3 regions of the Tissierella pigra genome follow, and region 3 is predicted to be linked to each of the others. Evidence: riboswitches for the same ligand, from Rfam matches in the RefSeq annotation. Region 3 holds a riboswitch; each other region holds the start of a gene.

Region 1 (6,786 bases), 1.5 Mb from region 3:
ATGCTATACCACCATGTTTTATAATATGATTATTATCATAAGAGAACGTTGAAGTATCTGCATTTTTTAATGATATAAATATTAATAGTACTCCTACCATTGATATAACCAAAGTTTTAAATACTCTTTTTAAAAATGATTCTCTATTATTCCTATGAAAAATACTTTCTTTAAATATTCTATTCAATAAAAATAATATAAATACGATTACTGGAAAATCTAATATATATACTAAGTCTTTAATTTTTACTAAACTCCATATACTATCTCCTAAAGAACCTACAAATCCTATTTGATATATAGATGTTACACTAAGGGCACTATAATAATATCTATAATATACTGTATCTGAAAATAATATAAAGCTAAAAATCAAATTGAAAATCAATAGTCCTAAAGACTTTTTCTTATTGGAAATTAACATCACAATAGATAAAAGAATTATACACATTCCTAAATTAGCAATCAACATCATGGTATTTTCAAATTTAAAATATGGTATACGATTTAATTTAGTAGTGAATTGAAAATAGAATGTCTTTACAAATATTGCACCTAGAAACATTAAGAAAATCAGAACATTTTTTAACCTATTGTTTCCAAAACTTACGTTTATTTTAAATAGTTTTTTCAATCTGTATATCATTTTACCCTCCTTCTTTTTATTTTCTTTAATCCCATACAATTTAAAGTTTATCATAAAACTATTAAATTTTACAGTTCTTTTCAATATCTGCATTTTAAAAAGTCATATCCAATGCTATAATATTATAAGAATAATTATTTATCTTTTATGGAAGGATTGAGAACATGATAAATGTACTGCATTTAATTAATATTACAGGAGGTGGTGGTACAGAAAGCTATATCTATTCCCTAGCCAAAAAATTACATAACAATAGATGTAAATTCTTTTTAGTCTATTCAGAAGAAGGTCCTAGTCTAAATCTATTTAAAAATTTAGGTATAGAAACCATTAAATTATCTATGAATAGCCCTTATGATTTTAAGGCTGCTAAACAGTTAAAAAAAATATGTGCTGATAAATCAATTGATGTAATTCATACTCATTTTTTAAGAGAAAATTATATAAGTATTATTTCTAAAGTCTTAGGAAATAATGTAAAACTTATTAATACTCGCCATATGCTTATAAAAAATAGTAAATCAGTTGTATATTCTAATAGATTTATGACAAAATTTAACTATAAAGTTATAGCTGTAAGTAAAGCTGTAGAAGAACTTCTTATGGATGAAGGTATTTCACCTAATAAAATTCAATTGATTTATACTGGAATAGATTTAGATAGTTGGTCTAGTGAAAAAAACTTGGAATTTAGAAATGAATTTAATATAGATAAAGATAACATTCTAATAGCCTCTGTTGCAAGATTTTCAGAGGAAAAAGGTCATGAATTTCTACTAAATTCTATTGCTGCTATGAAAAATATTATTGAATCCAAAGAAATTTCTGATTTGAAATTTAAGTTTGTTCTTGTAGGTGATGGAAATTTATTAAATAAAACTATGGAATTGGCCCAGAATTTAGATATTAATAACGATATAATATTTACTGGACATAGAAATGATATAAATCATATTTTAAGAGCCTGTGACTTATTTATATCCCATTCTAAATCTGAAGCTTTTGGTATCTCCATATTGGAAGCTTTGGCTTCTGGACTGCCTGTTATATCTACAGATAGTGGAGGTTCAAGGGAAATCATAACTCCAAGTTGTGATTTTGGCACATTGATTCCTTATGGCGATAAAGATAAATTAGCAGAATCTATATTGAAGTTTTTATCTAATAAAAGTTTAATAAAAATCTATAGTAAAAATGGATTGAATTTTTTAAGTAATAACTTTAATCTTGATAATACTATGGAAGAAACTTATAATCTATATAGTTAAGTTTAAATACAAATAACAAATGAAAGGAGACAAGATATGATAATTGACAATAAGGGAAGAATCTTTGGAAAAATTAGCATTATAGATGTTTTGTTTATATTAATAGGGTTATTTCTTGGAGCTTTAGTATTATTTAAACTTGGATTTATATCTAATAATCAAGGATCTATTATAAGTAAAAATAAAGTTGAAGTTGTATTTTATCAAGAGGAAGTAAATAATTTCTCCTCAGATAATGTTCATATAGGAGACCCTGCTTCTGAAGCTTTACAAAATGTTAGTTTTGGTACTGTTACAGATATTAAGATAGGCGAATCTGTATCTTGGGATTCAACTGTGGAAGGCAAGCAATTTTCCTCTCCCAGAGAAGGTTATTCATCTATATATATAAGTATGGAAGCTGATGGTACTTTAGGACCTAATGGAATAAACCTTGGTGGTTCTACTTATTATATTGGACAAACCATCACCCTAAGAGCTGGTAACTCAATATTCTATGGGAAAATTCATAGTGCAGATAAAATATAGGAGGTAGTTTTCATGAGTAAAAATAATTTAAAACCAAAAAGAAAATTCACCATTATAGATGGGATTATTATATTTGTTCTTGTAGTTGGAATTGCTGCAGTGGGCAATAAATTTAAAAAAGCACAGGTAAATACTCCATTTGTGGCTAAATCAGATAAGATTGAAATTTCTTATTTTGTTGAAGAAATACCTGAATCTGCTGCAACTTCAATAGAAATTGGTGATTCTGTGAGAGAATCAATTCAAAATGCTAATTTCGGCAAAGTTTCAGATAAAGTTGTAGACCAGTCCATATCTTGGTCTAGAGATGTAGATGGAAATTATGTACCTTCTACTAAAGAAGGATATGCTTCATTGTATATAACTATGGAAGCTGATGGAATTATAGGTAAAAATGGTGTAACTATTGATAAATCTATTTATTATATAGGTCAAACCCTTACTATATATGCAGGTAACTCAATGTTACAAAATGGAAGAATAGCTGAAATTAAAAAAGTTGAATAGCCATTGGAAGGTGATGAAAATGGAATACCTTATAAATAACAGCTTAATTATTGGATATATATATAAGTTGTTAATGTTTGTAAAAAATAAGTTTAAAGATTCTTTAATATATGGACTGTCCATCTCCTTTGTTAAAAAGATACAATATTACCTATCTTATAGCAAGATTTGGAACTACTTAAAAAGACCTGATTATTTAGATACTATTTGGCGAAATAGTTTTATCTATAGAGTTCTAGACAAATGCTTAAATGGACCAATTATCTTCTTTAGGAAATTTTATTTAAAATATGAAGAAGCTTTTTCCTATAGTTATATATTTAAGTTTATTAAATTTTTAATAAGTAGGTTTGAAATAGTCATAGGACTAACTTTAATCTTTACTTTTATAATACCAGACCATAGATGGTACAATATTTATGGAGTTTTATTTACTTTAATTCTTCTTATATTATTTATTATAAAGATTATAATTGAACCTGCTAAATCCATAGATATTTTTCATTTAGATTTTAGCTTAGTGCTGTTTTTTGCTACAATAACTTTAGCAACTGTAACATCTTTATTTCCTAGGGAAAGTATAAATTACTTTATTTATTATTTAATCTCATTTATTACAGTGATTATAATTATTAGTTCTATTGATTCAACAGATGAATTAAATAGGCTTATTGAATTACTTCTTATGGGAACTTTTCTTACAGTACTATATGGTATATGGCAATGGAAAGTAGTTGGTATAGAGGTTAATCCTTCTTTAACTGATTTGACAGTTAATCAAAGTATGTCTGGTAGAGTATTTTCAACTATGGGAAATCCTAATATATATGGAGAATTGTTGGTTCTTACTATGCCGTTTTTAGGGACTGTATTTTTTAACTCAAAATCTTGGTGGAAAAAAGCATTTATCCTATGTATATCTTTACCTATTGTTGTAATACTTTTGAAAACAGGCTCTAGATCTGCTTGGGTATCCTTTGCATTTGCAATGTTTATATTTGTATTCTTTAAAAATAAAAAGCTTCTGCCTTTTATGATTTTAATTGGAATACTATGTATCCCAATATTACCTCAATCTATTTATAGAAGAATACTAACAATATTTAACCCAAACGATTCATCTATAAAGTATAGAAAACAAATTTTAGAACCTGCTATACCTATGTTGAAAAATTATTGGCTTGGTGGTGTAGGTCTAGGAAATCAAGTATTTAATACTATATATAAAAGATATAAATCCTTTGCATTAAAGACTGTAGCTCATACTCATAATCTTTATTTACAACTTTGGTTAGAAGCTGGAATATTGGCTTTAGGATCATTTATATTATTAATATTTAGATTATTTAAGAAATCTATGGTGTTGATATTTAATAAAAAAGATGATTCCATTAATAATATATTAATAGCTTGTATATCTGGTATAGGTGGACTAATGGTTATGGGATTTGCTGATCATGTGTGGTTTTATAATAGAATTCTATTCTTGTTTTTTATAGTAGTTGGAATATGCCTTTGTGGATTGAAACTATTAAATAAACAAGAGGAAAAGAAATAGACTGATTTCCTATTATACTCATAAATCTTGACAACAATTCAACTTTTTAGTAGAATTGAGTCGACAATTAAATAAAAAAAATAGGTTCTAATTTTAGATTAAAAGGGAAGTTGGGTGAAAGTCCCACACGGTCCCGCCGCTGTAAAAGAGAAGTTTTTTCAAATATGCCACTAGGAAACTGGGAAGGCTGAAAAAATGTAGATCCTTGAGTCAGAATACCTGCCTATTTTTTATTACTATACTTTACGGAAGATGAAGGAGGTAGATTAGAATAGGAAAAATGTATTTTCTATAAGCAATCCTTTATTAATTTAAATAGGATTGTTTTTTTATTTTTAAAATTAGGAGGAATTATGAAAATAGCAATAGGTGTATGTGAAAAAATCAATGGTATTTGTACAACAATGGGATGTTTTAAAGCTTATAATAATAAGGAAAAGCATTTTGAAGAGTATAAAAATATAAGTACAGAATTAGTTTCTTTTTTTACCTGTGATATATGTTCTAAAAATACTAAAGAAAATATAGAAAATATCAGTAAAAAACTAAAAGAATTTGAAGTAGAAAGACTACATTTAGGTGTATGTGTAGTAAAATGCAAAGCAAATATATTAGAAGAAATAAAGGAAGTTTTTACAAAGAATAATATAGAAGTAATAGAAGGAACTCATTAATATATAGGGGGAAACAGAATGAAAAAGTTTTTAAGTATATTTTTAGCAACAGCAATAATGTTTAGTATTACAGGTTGTAATAAGAAATCTGAAGAAGTTAAAGATGAAAATGTAATTGTGGAAGATACCGTGGAAAGTACAGAAGTTAAAAATGAACACTATCCAGTAATCATAACCACATATAATTATGAAAAAGAACCTATAGAAATTACTTTTGAAAAAACACCAGAAAAAGTAGTAGCTGTATATCAAAACTCCATTGAAACATTGTTAGCATTAGGTCTTGAGGATAAAATAGTGGCGGCAGCAGGACTTGACCATGATGTAAAAGATGAATATAAAGAAGCCTTTAGTAAAGTAAAATATTACGATAATGTTCCTACAAAAGAAGAAGTTATAGGGCTTGAAGCAGATTTTATATTAAGCTGGTATTCTTTTTTTGGGGAAAAGAGACTTGGAGATGTTGGGTTTTGGCATGAAAGAAATATAAATACTTATATGGCACAAAATAGCGGAGTTTCTAAACCAGATTCTATTGAAAATGAATATAACGATATATTAAATATGGGAAAAATCTTTAATGTAGAGGATAAAGCAAAGGCTATAGTTGATAATATGAAGGCTGAAATCGAAAAAGCCAAAGAATTTGGAAAAGATAGGGAACCAGTAAAAACAGTTATTTTAGAAATAGGAAAAGAAAATACTTTTAGAATTTATGGAGAAGACAGTATTGGAGGAAATATTGCCACTTTAGTTGGAGCAGATTTAGTAGCAAAAGAAAATGGTAGAATTGGTGCAGAAGATTTAGTAAATCTTAATCCTGAAGTTATATTTACTGTTTATTATGGAGATGCCATAGATCGAGATACGGCTTTACAATCTATAATGGAAAATCCAGCATTATCAAGTATATCAGCTATACAACATAATAGAGTATATTCCATTATGTTAAGTGAAGTTTATGCAAGTGGTATAAGAACCTTAGATGGTATAATATCCATAAGCAAAGGATTATATCCAGAGCTTAACTAGGAGTCGACTATGAAAGAAAAACTTGTAAAAAGAAATAATAATCAAGGATTATTTAAGGGAACGCCTATTTATGTAGGCGTTACTCTTCTTTTAATAGTTACACTAATTTTTTCTATATTAACATCTGTAACTATGGGTTCTGTAGATATATCAGCTAAAGATATATATCAAATAATTTTCTATAAATTATTTGATATAGGAACTGAAGAAAGCTTACCAAGTAGTTCAGCTATTGATATTGTATGGTTTATTAGACTTCCTAGAATAATCCTTGCCACCTGTGTTGGAATGGGACTTTCCATATCAGGTCTAATCATGCAGGCAGTAGTAAAAAATCCATTGGCAGATCCGTATATATTGGGAGTATCTTCAGGAGCATATTTAGGGGCTACCATTGCCATTATGTTAGGAGTCGGGTCCTTTTTAGGCCCTAATTACGTGGGAATCTGTGCTTTTATAGGTGCCTTTATAATTTCAATTTTAGTAATGGTAATGTCAAATATAAACAGTAAAGCAAATTCTACAAAATTATTGTTATCAGGTATGGCACTTAGTTCCCTTTGTTCTGCCTTT
Region 2 (6,786 bases), 1.4 Mb from region 3:
GTAAAGGTAATAGCAAGGGGCATATCAGCCCACGGAAGTACTCCAGAAAAAGGAGAAAATGCTATTTCGTATTTAATGGACTTTTTAGGTTATATGCTTGAAGGTAAATGTGATATTTGTGAATTTATAAATATTTACAATGAAAGAATAGGATTCAAACATAATGGTGAAAGAATTGGATGTGGATTAGAAGATGATATGTCAGGAAAATTAAATTTTAATCCAGGGCTTATTAAACTAGAGGATAATAAGATAATCTTAACTATAAATGTTAGGTATCCAATAAGAAGCAGTTCAAAGGAAGTATATGAAGGCATAAGGAAGAATATTGAAGGAACAAAATTAGAGTTAGTTGAAGGCAGAAGTGACAGTAAGCCATTATATGTTCCAAAGGATAGCTTTTTAGTGAAAACCTTGATGAAAGTATATAAGGAACAAACAGGAGATATAAATAGTGATGCCATTACTATTGGCGGTGGAACTTATGCTAGAGCCATGGAAAATGCTGTAGCATTTGGACCAATGTTTCCAGGTCAACCAGATGTAGTTCATCAAAGAGATGAATATATATCCATAGAGAATTTAATGAAGATTACAAAAATATATGCTCAAGCCTTATATGAGTTAGCAAAATAAATATAATAAGATAACTTTCTCTATTTTTTAATAGAGAAAGTTATCTTATATAGTAATTTTTTTCTATAAAGACTAATATCAATATTATAAATAATATTCTATTAAAACCTATAATTTGACAATTTATATTTAATATGATATATTTTTCTTAAAATTTAATATTTTAATCGTTGGTATAATTTTATATAAGATTATTTAAAAGGGAAGCTCGGTTTAATTCCGACACGGTCCCGCCACTGTGATAGATAGAACTTTATAAATACCACTGTACTTAAAGTATGGGAAGGGATAAAGTTTGTTATTCTTTAGTCAGGAGACCTGCCAATGATAAAAACGCTGTTTATTGCTCACGAGGATGAGGAGGTGTTATTTATAAGGTAGGCTAAAGGCTTGTTCTACTCTATTAATAATATCCTTTCTATTGTAGAAAGGTTTTTTTTGTTCTGCAATACTTGTTTTATAAGATTATAGTAATAACTCAGCAAATTTTTGCTGAGTTATTTTTTTGAAAAATAAATTGGGGGGATAAAGATGAATATACATGAATATCAGGCAAAAGAATTATTAAGAAACTATGGAATTCCAGTTCCTAATGGAGAAGTTATACATAATCCAGAAGATGCAGAAAAGGCTTCTTGGAGAATAGGAACTGATATTGCAGTTGTAAAGGCTCAAATCCATGCTGGTGGACGTGGAAAGGCTGGAGGAGTTAAAATAGCTGAATCAATAGATGATGTTAAAAATTATTCTAAAGAGCTATTAGGTAAAAAATTAATAACACATCAAACGGGAGAAGAAGGAAAGGAAGTAAAGGCTGTCCTAATAGAAGAAGGATGTGAAATTTATAAAGAATATTATTTGGGATTTGTACTAGATAGAGATAAGTCAAGGGTAACTCTTATGGCATCTGAAGAAGGCGGAACTGACATTGAAGAAGTAGCATTAAAAAGACCTAATAAAATTTATAAAGAGACTATAGATTCCCTAATAGGTTTAACAGAATTTCAAGCCAGAAGAATATGTTTTAATATTAATTTGCCAATAGAGGTAATGGATGATGGAGTAAAGTTTATGATGAATTTATATCGACTTTTCATGGAGAAAGATTGTACCTTGGTCGAAATAAATCCATTGGTATTAACAACAGAAAGAAAATTAATTGCTTTAGATGCAAAAATAAACTTTGATGAAAATGGCTTATTTAGAAATCAAGATATATCCAACTATAGAGATTTAAGTGAAGAAGATGAAAAAGAAATAGAAGCATCAAAATATGGTTTATCTTATATATCCTTAGATGGAAATATTGGATGTGTAGTAAATGGTGCAGGCTTAGCCATGGCTACTATGGATTTAATAAAATTTCATGGTGGGGAACCAGCTAATTTTTTAGATGTAGGTGGAGGAGCTGCAGAAGAAAATGTTACCAAGGCATTTAAGATAATATTATTAGACCATAGAGTTAAAGGGATTTTTGTCAATATATTTGGTGGAATAATGAAATGTGACATTATAGCTAAAGGAATTGTCAATGCAGCTAAAGAATTAAAATTGGATATTCCTTTAGTAATTAGATTGGAAGGAACTAATGCAGACTTGGGTATGGAAATAATAAAAAGCTCTAGTCTAAATATATTTGCAGTAAAAGATATGGATGAAGGTGCTAAGAAAATATTAGAATTAATAAAATAGAAAGGTGGCTAAATAATGAGTATATGGGTAAATAAATCCACTAAACTAATAGTACAAGGAATAACAGGTAATACTGCTGCATATCATACAAAACTAATGCTTGAGTATGGAACTAATATAGTTGGAGGAGTAACACCAGGAAAAGGAAATACTGAAGTTGAAGGTATACCTGTATTTAATACTGTGCAAGAGGCTGTAGATAATACTGGAGGAAATGTTTCGATAATATATGTTCCAGCTAAGTTTGCAGCAGATGCAATTCTAGAAGGTGTAGATGCAGGATTAGATATGATTATTTGTATTACTGAACATATTCCTATAAGGGATATGCTCATAGTTAAAAGATATATGGAAGGCAAAAAAACTAGATTAATTGGTCCTAATTGTCCAGGAATTATTACACCAGAAGAATGTAAAATAGGGATTATGCCAGGATATATACATAAAAAAGGAAGAATAGGGATTGTATCACGTTCTGGGACTTTGACCTATGAGGCAGTACATCAATTATCTCAAAAAGGAATTGGACAATCAACTGCTGTAGGAATTGGAGGAGATCCTGTAAATGGAACTGATTTTATAGATGTACTTAAGGCTTTCAATGAAGATGAAGATACAGATGCAGTAATTATGATTGGAGAAATAGGCGGAAATGCAGAAGAAAAAGCTGCTCTGTGGATTAAAGAAAACATGAGAAAACCCGTAGTAGGTTTTATTAGTGGAAAAACAGCGCCAACTGGAAAGAGGATGGGGCATGCGGGAGCTATTATATCATCTGGTAAAGGTACTGCGGAAGAAAAAATAAAAACAATGAAGGATTCTGGTATATATATGTCAGATACTCCTACTAATATAGCCAATACATTAATAGAGGCATTAAAGGACAATCAATTGTGGAGAAGTGCCTATGAAGATTAATTTTAAAAAATTTATGCTGATTAATTTTGGTGTATTTATTATGGCTTTAGGGCTATATTATTTTTTATTGCCAGAAAATCTAGCTGTAGGTGGTGCAATAGGAATTGCCATGGTAATAAATAATATATTCAAATTTATTCCAATTGGCATAATAATGGGGATCGTAAATATCTTTCTTTTTATATTGGCATTTTTAGTAATTGGAAAAGACTTTGGAGGATATACCATATATTCAAGCTTTCTATTATCAGGAATTATATATCTACTTGAAATAATTACTCCGTTAGAATCGCCTATAATAGATGATTTGACAATAAATTTAATTTATGGAATAATTATACAAGGTATAGGAATGGCTATAATTTTTTCTCAAAATGCCTCTACTGGAGGGACTGATATTATAGCAAAGATAATCAATAAATTCACTCATTTAAACATAGGAAAGGCATTACTTTTATCTGATTTTATTATTATAGTATTTGCTACATTTAGTTTTGGTTTAAAACTTGGATTATATGCTTTATTAGGTCTTATTATAAATGCATATGTAATAGATAATATGATTGCAAGTTTTAATGAAAGATTGAATGTTATAATCATTAGTGATAAAAGTAATGAGATAAATGATTATATAATTAATGAAATAAAAAGAGGTACTACAATTTATGTTGCCAATGGAGGATTTTCTAGAAGTGAAAAAACAATAATAAGTACAGTTGTTGGCAAAAGACAATATATTAGAATTAAGAACTATGCTCAAGGTATAGATTCAAATGTATTTATAACCATGGGGTTAGTTAATGAAGTACTAGGAGAAGGCTTTAGTTTTGATTAATTTTAAAAGGGGATAGTATGGAAAAACAACATAAGAAGATAAAACTACCAGGAATGAGAGTTATTAAAACAGTTATATCTGTATATATATGCTTTTTATTAAGCTTTGTTAGAAAAGGATTACCCTTCTATTCAGTAATAGCAGCAATTCTATGTATGCAAAGTGACCATGCCAATAGTTTTGAAGTAGGCAAAAGTAGAATTGTAGGAACTTTAATAGGTGGAGTATATGGGTTTTTATCCATAATTCTGATTAATTTCTTAGAAATTGAATTATTTAATTGGATTCATTATTTGCTATTAAGCTTATTTTTAATTCCAATTATATATACCAATGTATTTCTAAAGTGGGCTAGTTCAACATATATTAGCTGTGTAGTATTTTTAAGTATAACTGTTTCCCATGGAGGAGATATAGCTCCAATGTATTTTGCATTACATAGAGTAATTGATACATTAATTGGAATAGGAGTTTCACTTATTGTCAATCTTGCTATACAAAAGAAATATCTTCAGATTATTTTAGACTTTTTTAAAAAGAAACAAGAAATATGAAGGTTCTTGAAAATTAACAAACAAAATATAAAATATATTTGACAAACAATTATCCTTGTCATATAATAATTAAGTAAATTAAATATTGGGTTTAAGTAGAAGTGTCCGCTTCTCACCTTATAGCTTTGCTCATAAGGTTATTTAAAAAAAGTCTTATTATAACTAAGATATATTTTTCTATGAGATTAAGCGGGTATTCTATACCCGCTTTTAATATTTTTAAGAATAATTAGGAGGTGCTGTACTATCAAAGAGCTTCAGATTAATGAAGAAATCAGAGATAAGGAAGTAAGATTAATTGATGTTGATGGAAGTCAACTTGGAATTGTGCCTATTAAGAAGGCATTGGAGATTTCCGAGGAAAAAAGATTAGATTTAGTAAAAATAGCTCCAACTGCTAATCCACCTGTATGTAGAATAATGGATTACGGTAAATACAAATATGAATTAGCTAAAAAGGAGAAAGAAGCTAGAAAAAATCAAAAGATAATCAACGTTAAAGAAATCCGACTAACACCTAATATTGAAACCCATGATCTAAATGTAAAAGCTAAAACTGCCAGTAAGTTTTTAGAGTCAGGAGATAAAGTTAAGGTATCAGTTAGATTTAGAGGAAGAGAAATGGGTCATACAGAAATAGGTAGAGAAGTATTAAATGATTTTGCTAAACTAACTGGAGAGTTTGGAATCATAGAGAAACCTGCAAAATTAGAAGGAAGAAGTATGGTAATGTACTTAACACCGAGAACTGAGTAATAAAGGAGGTAACATCATGGCAAAAATGAAAACTCATAGAGCGTCAGCAAAAAGATTTAAAAGAACTGGTTCAGGTTTATTAAAAAGATTCAAAGCTTATAAAAGCCATAAAACTGGTAAAAAATCACCAAAGAGAGTTAGAAATTTAAGAAAAGGCACTTTAGTAAGTAAGGGTGACCAAAGAAGAATAGATTCAATGATACCATAAAAAAACTATATAGATATACGGGAGGTACTATAGATGGCAAGAGTAAAAAGAGCAGTAAATGCCAAAAAAAGACATAAAAAAGTATTAAAACAAGCCAAAGGCTATTACGGAGCTAAATCTAAATTATTTAGAACTGCTAACCAAGCTGTTATGAAATCACTTAATTATGCATATATAGGACGTAAACAAAGAAAAAGAGATTTTAGAAAACTTTGGATTGCAAGAATCAATGCTGCTGCAAGATTAAATGGAATGAGCTATAGCAAATTCATAGATGGTCTTAAAAAAGCAAATATTGATATAAATAGAAAAATGCTTTCAGAAATGGCTATACATGATGCTGCAGGTTTTGCTAAACTAGTTGAAATTGCAAAAGGTAATTAATTATAAAAGTTCCGTTATGGGACTTTTATTTTCTTTTATAATCTATAAGGCAATTATTATGCCATAAATGAATTTCAAAAAAGGCTGATTCTAAAGTCTTTTTATTTATATATTTATTTCATTTAGGGATACTAAGGTGTATATAATAAGTGGGAGGAATCAGTATGGGGTATTTAAAGGAGAAATTAAAAGGTTTCCATTTAGACCCTCCTAAAGTTTTAGCATTAGGTTTTGCAAGTCTAATATTTATAGGGGGATTATTGTTAAACTTACCTATAGCAGCAAAAACAGGAGAGAGTGTTGGGTTTATTAATGCATTATTTACTTCAGCTTCAGCAGTGTGTGTAACAGGACTTGTAGTAGTAAATACAAGTGAATTTTGGTCATTATTTGGGCAAATTGTAATAATTATACTTATACAAATGGGAGGCCTAGGTTTTATGACTATGACTACCATTGGAGCATTGCTTATAGGGAAGAAAATTACTTTAAAGGAAAGACTAGTAATAAAAGAACAGCTAAATCAAGAGACCATGTCTGGACTAGTGAAATTAACTAAATATGTTGTACTGTCTACATTTGCCATAGAAGGCATAGGTGCTATTTTCCTATCTACTAGATTTATACCAATATATGGAACGGTTAAGGGAATATGGTTTTCAGTATTTCATGCTATATCTGCATTTTGCAACGCTGGATTTGATCTTACTGGAGATAGTATAGTACCTTTTGTTGGGGATTTCACCATAAATATGACTATATCAGCTTTAATAATATTAGGAGGACTTGGTTTTTCTGTATAT
Region 3 (6,786 bases):
TGGCTGGAGATTATAATTGTTTTATCTTTACTTATTTCATTTATTATTTCCTTCATCTGCTTAGTCATATATGGATCAAGTCCAGAGGTAGGTTCGTCTAATAGCAATACTTTAGAGTCCATAACTAAAACTCCTGCAATGGCAATTCTTTTCTTTTGCCCATAACTTAAAAAATGTACAGGTTTATTTACTAAATCAAGTCCACCAACCTTTTCCAATGCTTTAAATACTTTTTCCTTGATTATATCTTCAGCAACATCAATGTTTCTTAAAGAAAAAGCTATATCATCAAATACATTAGAATAAAATAGCTGTTGGTCAGGATTTTGAAATACAATATTAACCTGCTTTCTATATTCCCTTAAATATTTTTTATCATATTTTAGGGATGTATCATTATATATTACCTCACCTTTACTTGGTCTTAATATTCCCATAATATTTAAAAATAAGGTGGATTTTCCTGAACCATTAGCTCCAATAATTCCTATTACTTTTCCCTTATATGTATCTATGTTTATATTGTTTAATGCATTTGTACCATCTTCATATTTATAGTATAAATTATTTATCTTTAACATTTAATCACCTAGTTTAAATTCCCCATCATATAATTTACATTCAAGGGATATATTCATTTCATTATGTTTTATAAATATTCTAAGGAAAAGATTTCTAATAAGTAATGATATAGATTTTAATGAATTTCTCTTATTTTCATATCCAAACTTCATGGTTTGTGCCATATGAATATTATTTGCTTCTTCTATAAATATAAATATACTTCTATAAATAAGTACCATCAATTCTATAAATAGACTAGGTACTTTTAATTTTTTTAAAACTTTAATAATGTCTATTATTGGAGTAGTTAATATCAGAAAATATACTGATGTTAGAGATGATAACACTGTGGTAAATAATTTAGCTCCAGTATTGAAGGATTCATAAGTTATACCTATATAACTGTTTATAAGCTTAAAACAATAAATATAATTTACATCATTAACTGAAATTACTATTGCTACTATACTGACTAATAAAAATGATAATGGGATAAGTAACATTTTAAAATAGGCTTTACAAGGAATTTTAGCTATTCCAACTATTAATACAGACATAAGTATAATAGTCAATAAATCAAAATAATAATTGTTGATTATTCTTGATATAATTATAGTACCACAGGCAAGAAGTATCTTTGCCTGTGGTGAGTAACATCTTATTTTGTTTGTATAAGCATATTTATCTATTAGCAACAATTTTTCGTCTTTCCTTTAGTACTCCAAATGTATAGCCTATAATTCCAGCACCTATTGCTACCTGTAATGAAAACAATAAACTTTCAATTTCCCCACTTGGTGGTTCCCATAATGGCTCAAACCATGGTTCATACTCTGGATTTATTTCTTGAATCAGTCCCTCTGCTTGCCCATCTGCTCCTTCAAATTCTGAGTCTCTTTTTATGATCAATGGAGTGATTATTATTATAACTGCTAAAAGTAAAAGGATAATATTTTTTTTATATAGACTCTTCAAGTTCAATCACTCCTTCTTTTTTATATTCTGCAATAAGATTAAATACCATTAAAGTTATAATTCCTTCAACTATTGCCAATGGCAATTGAGTAACTGCAAATATTGATATGAATTTTGTTAAAGATGTAAAAAATCCTCCTGCTGCATCTGGAAATGCAATAGAAAGTTGAATAGATGTAATAATATAAGTTGCTAAATCTCCTAAAGCTGCTGCTAAAAATACTGCTAATCCCCTGTTCTTATTTTTCAAAGACTTATAAATCCAAAATGATACTAAAGGCCCTACTACAGCCATGGAAAATACATTGGCTCCCAATGTTGTAATTCCACCATGAGCTAATAATAGAGATTGGAACAATAGTACAATGGTTCCTATTACTGTCATAGTCGTTGGTCCAAACATTATTGCTCCCAAGCCTACTCCTGTTGGATGAGAACAAGACCCTGTAACAGACGGAATTTTAAGTGCAGATAAAACAAAAGCAAATCCACCTACTAAACCTAAAAACATTTTTTGCTCTGGCTTTAAACCTTTACTTAGTTTCTTAAATCCTGCAATTAAAAATGGTAAAGATAGCACTGCCCATACAATAGCCCATTTCAATGGTAAAAACCCCTCCATAATGTGCATTGCATGACCTAGTTGTGGAGTTACAAGTAAAAGCAACAATACACTCCACATCATTAATCTTTTTTTCATAAAATCACCTCTCATTTATTTTTAAAGGAATACTCTCCTTTATAACTAAATTAGGTGACCATAAAGGAAATAAAAAGTCCCTAACCAAAATAGATTAGGGATGGAAATTATACTAGACTTAATTGTAAATAGTATAAAGTTAAGATTTTCCTTCCCTCCGAAGGTCACTTCAATACTACTAGGCAGGTCTCCTGACTTGTGATTTATCTTACTTTCAGTACCTTCCCAGATTTCTCCAGTGGTATAAACTGATTTCATCATCACTTACAGTAGCGGGGGCTGTATAAGACTTTCACTTATTTCCCTATTAATCATTTATAGAACCTAATGTATTATATTTAATTTTCACTTTAATGCTATCATAAAACAATATTTAATACAAGATATTTTTATATTCTAAAATATGACCTTTTTTATCAATTTAATTGTTTCAGAATACTAGCTTATTAAATAAACCTAAGTTATCTATTGATACACATATTCTTCCCCTCGAGTATCAAGAACAGTTAAGGATGATAAGTTCAGACGTAAATACACTTCTCCTTCCTCCTCATATTCTTCTAATACTCCTATAGCTTCTACCCAATCATTTTCATCAGGATATTCACCAGACCAAACTACTTCAAAACCTGCATTATCATCATATCCACAACACCCTGGTCCATAACGAATAACAAAATTATAGTTTGTATCATTTACATCATAATAAATTGAAGTAAATATACCTTCATATTTAATAGTTTTTCCTAAATAGTCTTCAGAATTTATATAAATATCATTGGTTTGGGCAATGAACATTTTTTCCTTTATTTCGATTATATCCATATCAGAAGGGGGAATATCTATGGTACTATGCTGGATTCCATCATTTTGTGAGTCCGTCTCTTGTATAATAGTTGAAATATCATCAGAAGAATTATCCTCTTGGATTTGCTCCTTACATCCAGTCAATAATATAAGGCAAACAAATATCATTATAAGGTATTTTTTCATTACTTAATCCCTCTTTTCTCTATTCCATTTATAGACTTAACTCCATTTACCTTCATTCTAACTAAGTTTCCAAACCAAAATAATACAAAGGCTCCAATATTAACTATAACTACACTGGCTCCAGTAGGTGTAGCATAAACATAAGAACCTACTACTCCCAAAAAGAAGCAGATTATAGATATAATAGCTGAACAAATTGTCACAGTTTTAAATTGCTTACAAAATCGCATCGATGTTAGGGCAGGAAATATAATTAAACTGGAAATAAGTAGGGCACCCATCATTCGCATACCTAATACAATTGTTATTGCTGTTAAAAATGCAATTAACATATTGTAAATGTCAGTTTTTATACCTGTAGCTTTAGCAAAATTTTCGTCAAAGGTTACTGCAAAAACTTTATTATAAAGAAGTATAAACATTCCTAAGACTAAGATGGACAGTGTCACACTTAATTTAACATCTGCATGGCTCATACTTAAAATGCTTCCAAATAAATAGTTACATACATCGGTGTTCATACCAGTAGTCATGGATATAGCTACAACACCAATGGCAAGTGAACTTGTGGAAATTATGGCAATAGCAGCATCACCTTTAATTTTACTATTTTCACTAATCCGAAGTAGCAGAAATGCAGCCATAACACATACGGGTATGGAAATTGTCAAAGGCGCTACATTCATGGCTGTGGCAATAGCCAAAGTTCCAAAGCCTACATGGGATAAGCCATCGCCAATCATTGAATAGCGTTTCAGCACCAAACTCACACCAAGCAATGCTGCACAAAGGGAAACCAACAATCCTACAATTACTGCTCTAACAAGAAATGGATATGAAAACATTTGAATTAATATATTAACCATGCTACTCACCTCCTAAAAAACCATATCCAACACTGGATTTAACATAGTCAGATGTTTTTCCGAAAAATATCTGCTGTCCTTTTAAATGTAAAATAAGGTCAGCATATTTAACAGCACTGTGAACATCATGAGAAACCATAATAATTGCAATTCCCATCTCACGATTTATTTTAAAAATCTGCTTGTATAAATCCTGAGTCACTATTGGATCAAGTCCTGCTACTGGTTCATCTAAAATCAATAACTTTTGTGTAGCACAAAGTGCCCGGGCCAACAGCACACGCTGCTGCTGACCTCCAGACAATTCTCTATAGCATTTATTGCGAAGATGTTCAATTCCTAGAAGGACAAGATTTTCTTCAGCAATAGTTTTATCCAATTTTGAATAGAAAGGACGAATTCCCATCTTACTTAATCTTCCAGACAAAATAACTTCATAGACACTGGCAGGAAAATCCTTTTGAACAATGGTTTGTTGAGGTAAATAACCAATTTCATTGGATTTAAGTCCTTCATCCATTAGAATACTTCCCCTTTGAGGAACCTTTAAACGAAGTAAGCCTTTAATGAGCGTACTTTTACCTGATCCATTTTCTCCTACAATACACAAATAATCTCCACTATTAACCGAAAAATTCAAATCACTGATTACAGTATGCCCCTCATAAGCAAAGGAGGCATCCTTACAAATAAGAAGTGACATATTATTTAACAGCCTCCTTTATTGCCTCAAGATTAGCTGTCATCAAGTCCAAATAACTTATGCCCTTTTCAAAATCGCTTTTAGCAATATTATGGCAAGCATGAAGCAATAGCTTTTTCGCACCTGTAGCTTCACAAATTGTATCTGCCATTTTTTCGTTGGAAAGTTCAATATGGAATACTACAGGAATATTCTCAGTCTTTATTTTGTCAATTAAAAACGCTACAGTGGCAGCACTGGGTTCAGTTTCTGTAGAACAACCAGGAAATGCGGCAAAATAGTCAAGTCCATATTCATCAGCAAAATATCTAAATGGGAATCTGTCACCAAAAACTATGGTTTTTCTAACTCCTTCATCTACAATATTTTTAAAATCTATATTTAATTCATCTAGTTTTGCCACATAAGACTCTGTATTCTGTCTGTATATAGAAGAATTATCCTTATCTATATCACATAATACTTCAGAAATAGCTTGAACGATAATTTTAGCATTCCTAGGAGATGTCCACACATGCTCATCATATTCTGATTCCTCATGGTGTTCATCATCGTGGTCATGGTCATCGTCATGATCGTGGTCGTGTCCATGATCATCTTCCATTCCCTCTACTATTTCTTCCTCTACTACATCTACCATATCCATAAGTGATACGATCTTCATTTTGCTTGTATCCATAGATTCTAAAATTCCTTTAATCCATGAATCAGAATCTCCTCCTACATAGATGAACACATCACAATCTTGTATTGTAGTAATATCTTTAGGAGTAGGTTCAAAGGAGTGACTTTCAGAACCTGGAGGAAGAAGCATGGTCAATTCAACATTCTCTCCTGCAATTTCCCTAACAAAATCATATTGAGGAAAAATAGTGGCAACAACACTTATTTTATCACTAGCAATGGTATTTTCATTTTTACTGCATCCAGTTAAGATGGATATAAAAATAAAAAACACCAATATTATTGAAATAAATCGTTTCATAAAAATATAACCTCCATTTATTCTTGTTTTTGGCATAAAAATACAAGGGACACTAAAGCCTTACTAAAAAAGGACATATTACTCCCTTGTGAGGTATATTTTAATTATTCATTCTAACTTTCAAAATTATTGGTGTCATATTTACATAGGACTTGTTTCCACTAACAAATACAAAAGTAGTTAGGGATTTAAAGAAACCAGCCATTATAATAATACCAACTATGCTAAGTTGCTTGAGAAGATTTTCTAAAGTATGAATTTGTGCACAGACATAGCAATGCTCACCAATACAATCATGAGCAGCATGGGTGATAATAAACAATTCAGAAAGAATGAAAGTCATAGCTATACAAATAATAAGTAAAACTATCAGCTTTTTTGTATTAGAATGTTTTATATTCATTGTGCTTTCTCCTTTCCTATGGTCTACATTCTTCACAATACCCATATAGAATCGTTCTGTCCCTATCAAGATTAAATCCATGTTTTTCCTGCATATGTATTGTAAGCTCGTTGATATGATTACAATTCAAACGAACTCCCTGTCCGCACCCAACACATATAAGGTGATAATAATCCGAATTATCATAAGACTTTTCTAAATATTGATAATGGGAACGCATATCTTCTGGCTCTATAAATTTCAGAACAATACCATCCTTAACCAACTTATCCAGATTCCTATAAATAGTGGTTTGTCCTACAGATTCTCCTTTATTATTCAGATAATCTGCTATCATTTCCACTGTTACATGACGATCTTTATTCTCTTGAAGGTAAGATATAATCAATTTCTTCTGTTTCGTATTATAACTTTTTCTAACTTTCATGTATTTTCGTCTCCTTTAATAAAATAGTAATTTGGAAACGATTTTCATATTCATAATTTTATTGAATATTAAAAGCGTTGTCAAGCAAAATCTTGTTAAGATTATTCCAAAGGTCCTATTATTTATATTATATAAAAACTTTTTCAATATTAATATCAAAATCCAATAAA

Evidence for each region. A riboswitch is a leader RNA that binds a small molecule or an ion and turns the genes downstream of it on or off. The one in region 3 is predicted to bind cobalamin.
Region 1: linked by a shared signal. The riboswitch ahead of KQI41_RS13490 (CGGC domain-containing protein) and the one ahead of KQI41_RS05970 (energy-coupling factor ABC transporter permease) in region 3 are both predicted to bind cobalamin.
Region 2: linked by a shared signal. The riboswitch ahead of sucC (ADP-forming succinate--CoA ligase subunit beta) and the one ahead of KQI41_RS05970 (energy-coupling factor ABC transporter permease) in region 3 are both predicted to bind cobalamin.

Annotation. Positions count from the first base shown of each region.
Region 1 is NZ_JAHLPJ010000001.1:2,741,145-2,747,930, forward strand. Features, by position in the region: gene KQI41_RS13465 (LTA synthase family protein) at 1-646, opposite strand, end outside; gene KQI41_RS13470 (glycosyltransferase) at 811-1,914, shown strand; gene KQI41_RS13475 (DUF4330 domain-containing protein) at 1,951-2,442, shown strand; gene KQI41_RS13480 (DUF4330 domain-containing protein) at 2,455-2,949, shown strand; gene KQI41_RS13485 (O-antigen ligase family protein) at 2,969-4,507, shown strand; cobalamin riboswitch at 4,573-4,748, shown strand; gene KQI41_RS13490 (CGGC domain-containing protein) at 4,861-5,181, shown strand; gene KQI41_RS13495 (ABC transporter substrate-binding protein) at 5,200-6,213, shown strand; gene KQI41_RS13500 (FecCD family ABC transporter permease) at 6,223-6,786, shown strand, end outside.
Region 2 is NZ_JAHLPJ010000001.1:2,650,815-2,657,600, reverse strand. Features, by position in the region: gene pepV (dipeptidase PepV) at 1-636, shown strand, start outside; cobalamin riboswitch at 791-976, shown strand; gene sucC (ADP-forming succinate--CoA ligase subunit beta) at 1,168-2,328, shown strand; gene sucD (succinate--CoA ligase subunit alpha) at 2,344-3,246, shown strand; gene KQI41_RS13055 (YitT family protein) at 3,236-4,081, shown strand; gene KQI41_RS13050 (FUSC family protein) at 4,099-4,635, shown strand; ribosomal protein L20 leader region at 4,723-4,857, shown strand; gene infC (translation initiation factor IF-3) at 4,849-5,391, shown strand; gene rpmI (50S ribosomal protein L35) at 5,408-5,599, shown strand; gene rplT (50S ribosomal protein L20) at 5,633-5,983, shown strand; gene KQI41_RS13030 (TrkH family potassium uptake protein) at 6,148-6,786, shown strand, end outside.
Region 3 is NZ_JAHLPJ010000001.1:1,214,993-1,221,778, reverse strand. Features, by position in the region: gene KQI41_RS05985 (energy-coupling factor ABC transporter ATP-binding protein) at 1-581, opposite strand, end outside; gene cbiQ (cobalt ECF transporter T component CbiQ) at 582-1,262, opposite strand; gene KQI41_RS05975 (energy-coupling factor ABC transporter substrate-binding protein) at 1,246-1,539, opposite strand; gene KQI41_RS05970 (energy-coupling factor ABC transporter permease) at 1,523-2,239, opposite strand; cobalamin riboswitch at 2,403-2,582, opposite strand; gene KQI41_RS05965 (TIGR03943 family putative permease subunit) at 2,705-3,232, opposite strand; gene KQI41_RS05960 (metal ABC transporter permease) at 3,232-4,098, opposite strand; gene KQI41_RS05955 (metal ABC transporter ATP-binding protein) at 4,100-4,801, opposite strand; gene KQI41_RS05950 (metal ABC transporter substrate-binding protein) at 4,803-5,786, opposite strand; gene KQI41_RS05945 (hypothetical protein) at 5,887-6,189, opposite strand; gene KQI41_RS05940 (Fur family transcriptional regulator) at 6,206-6,616, opposite strand.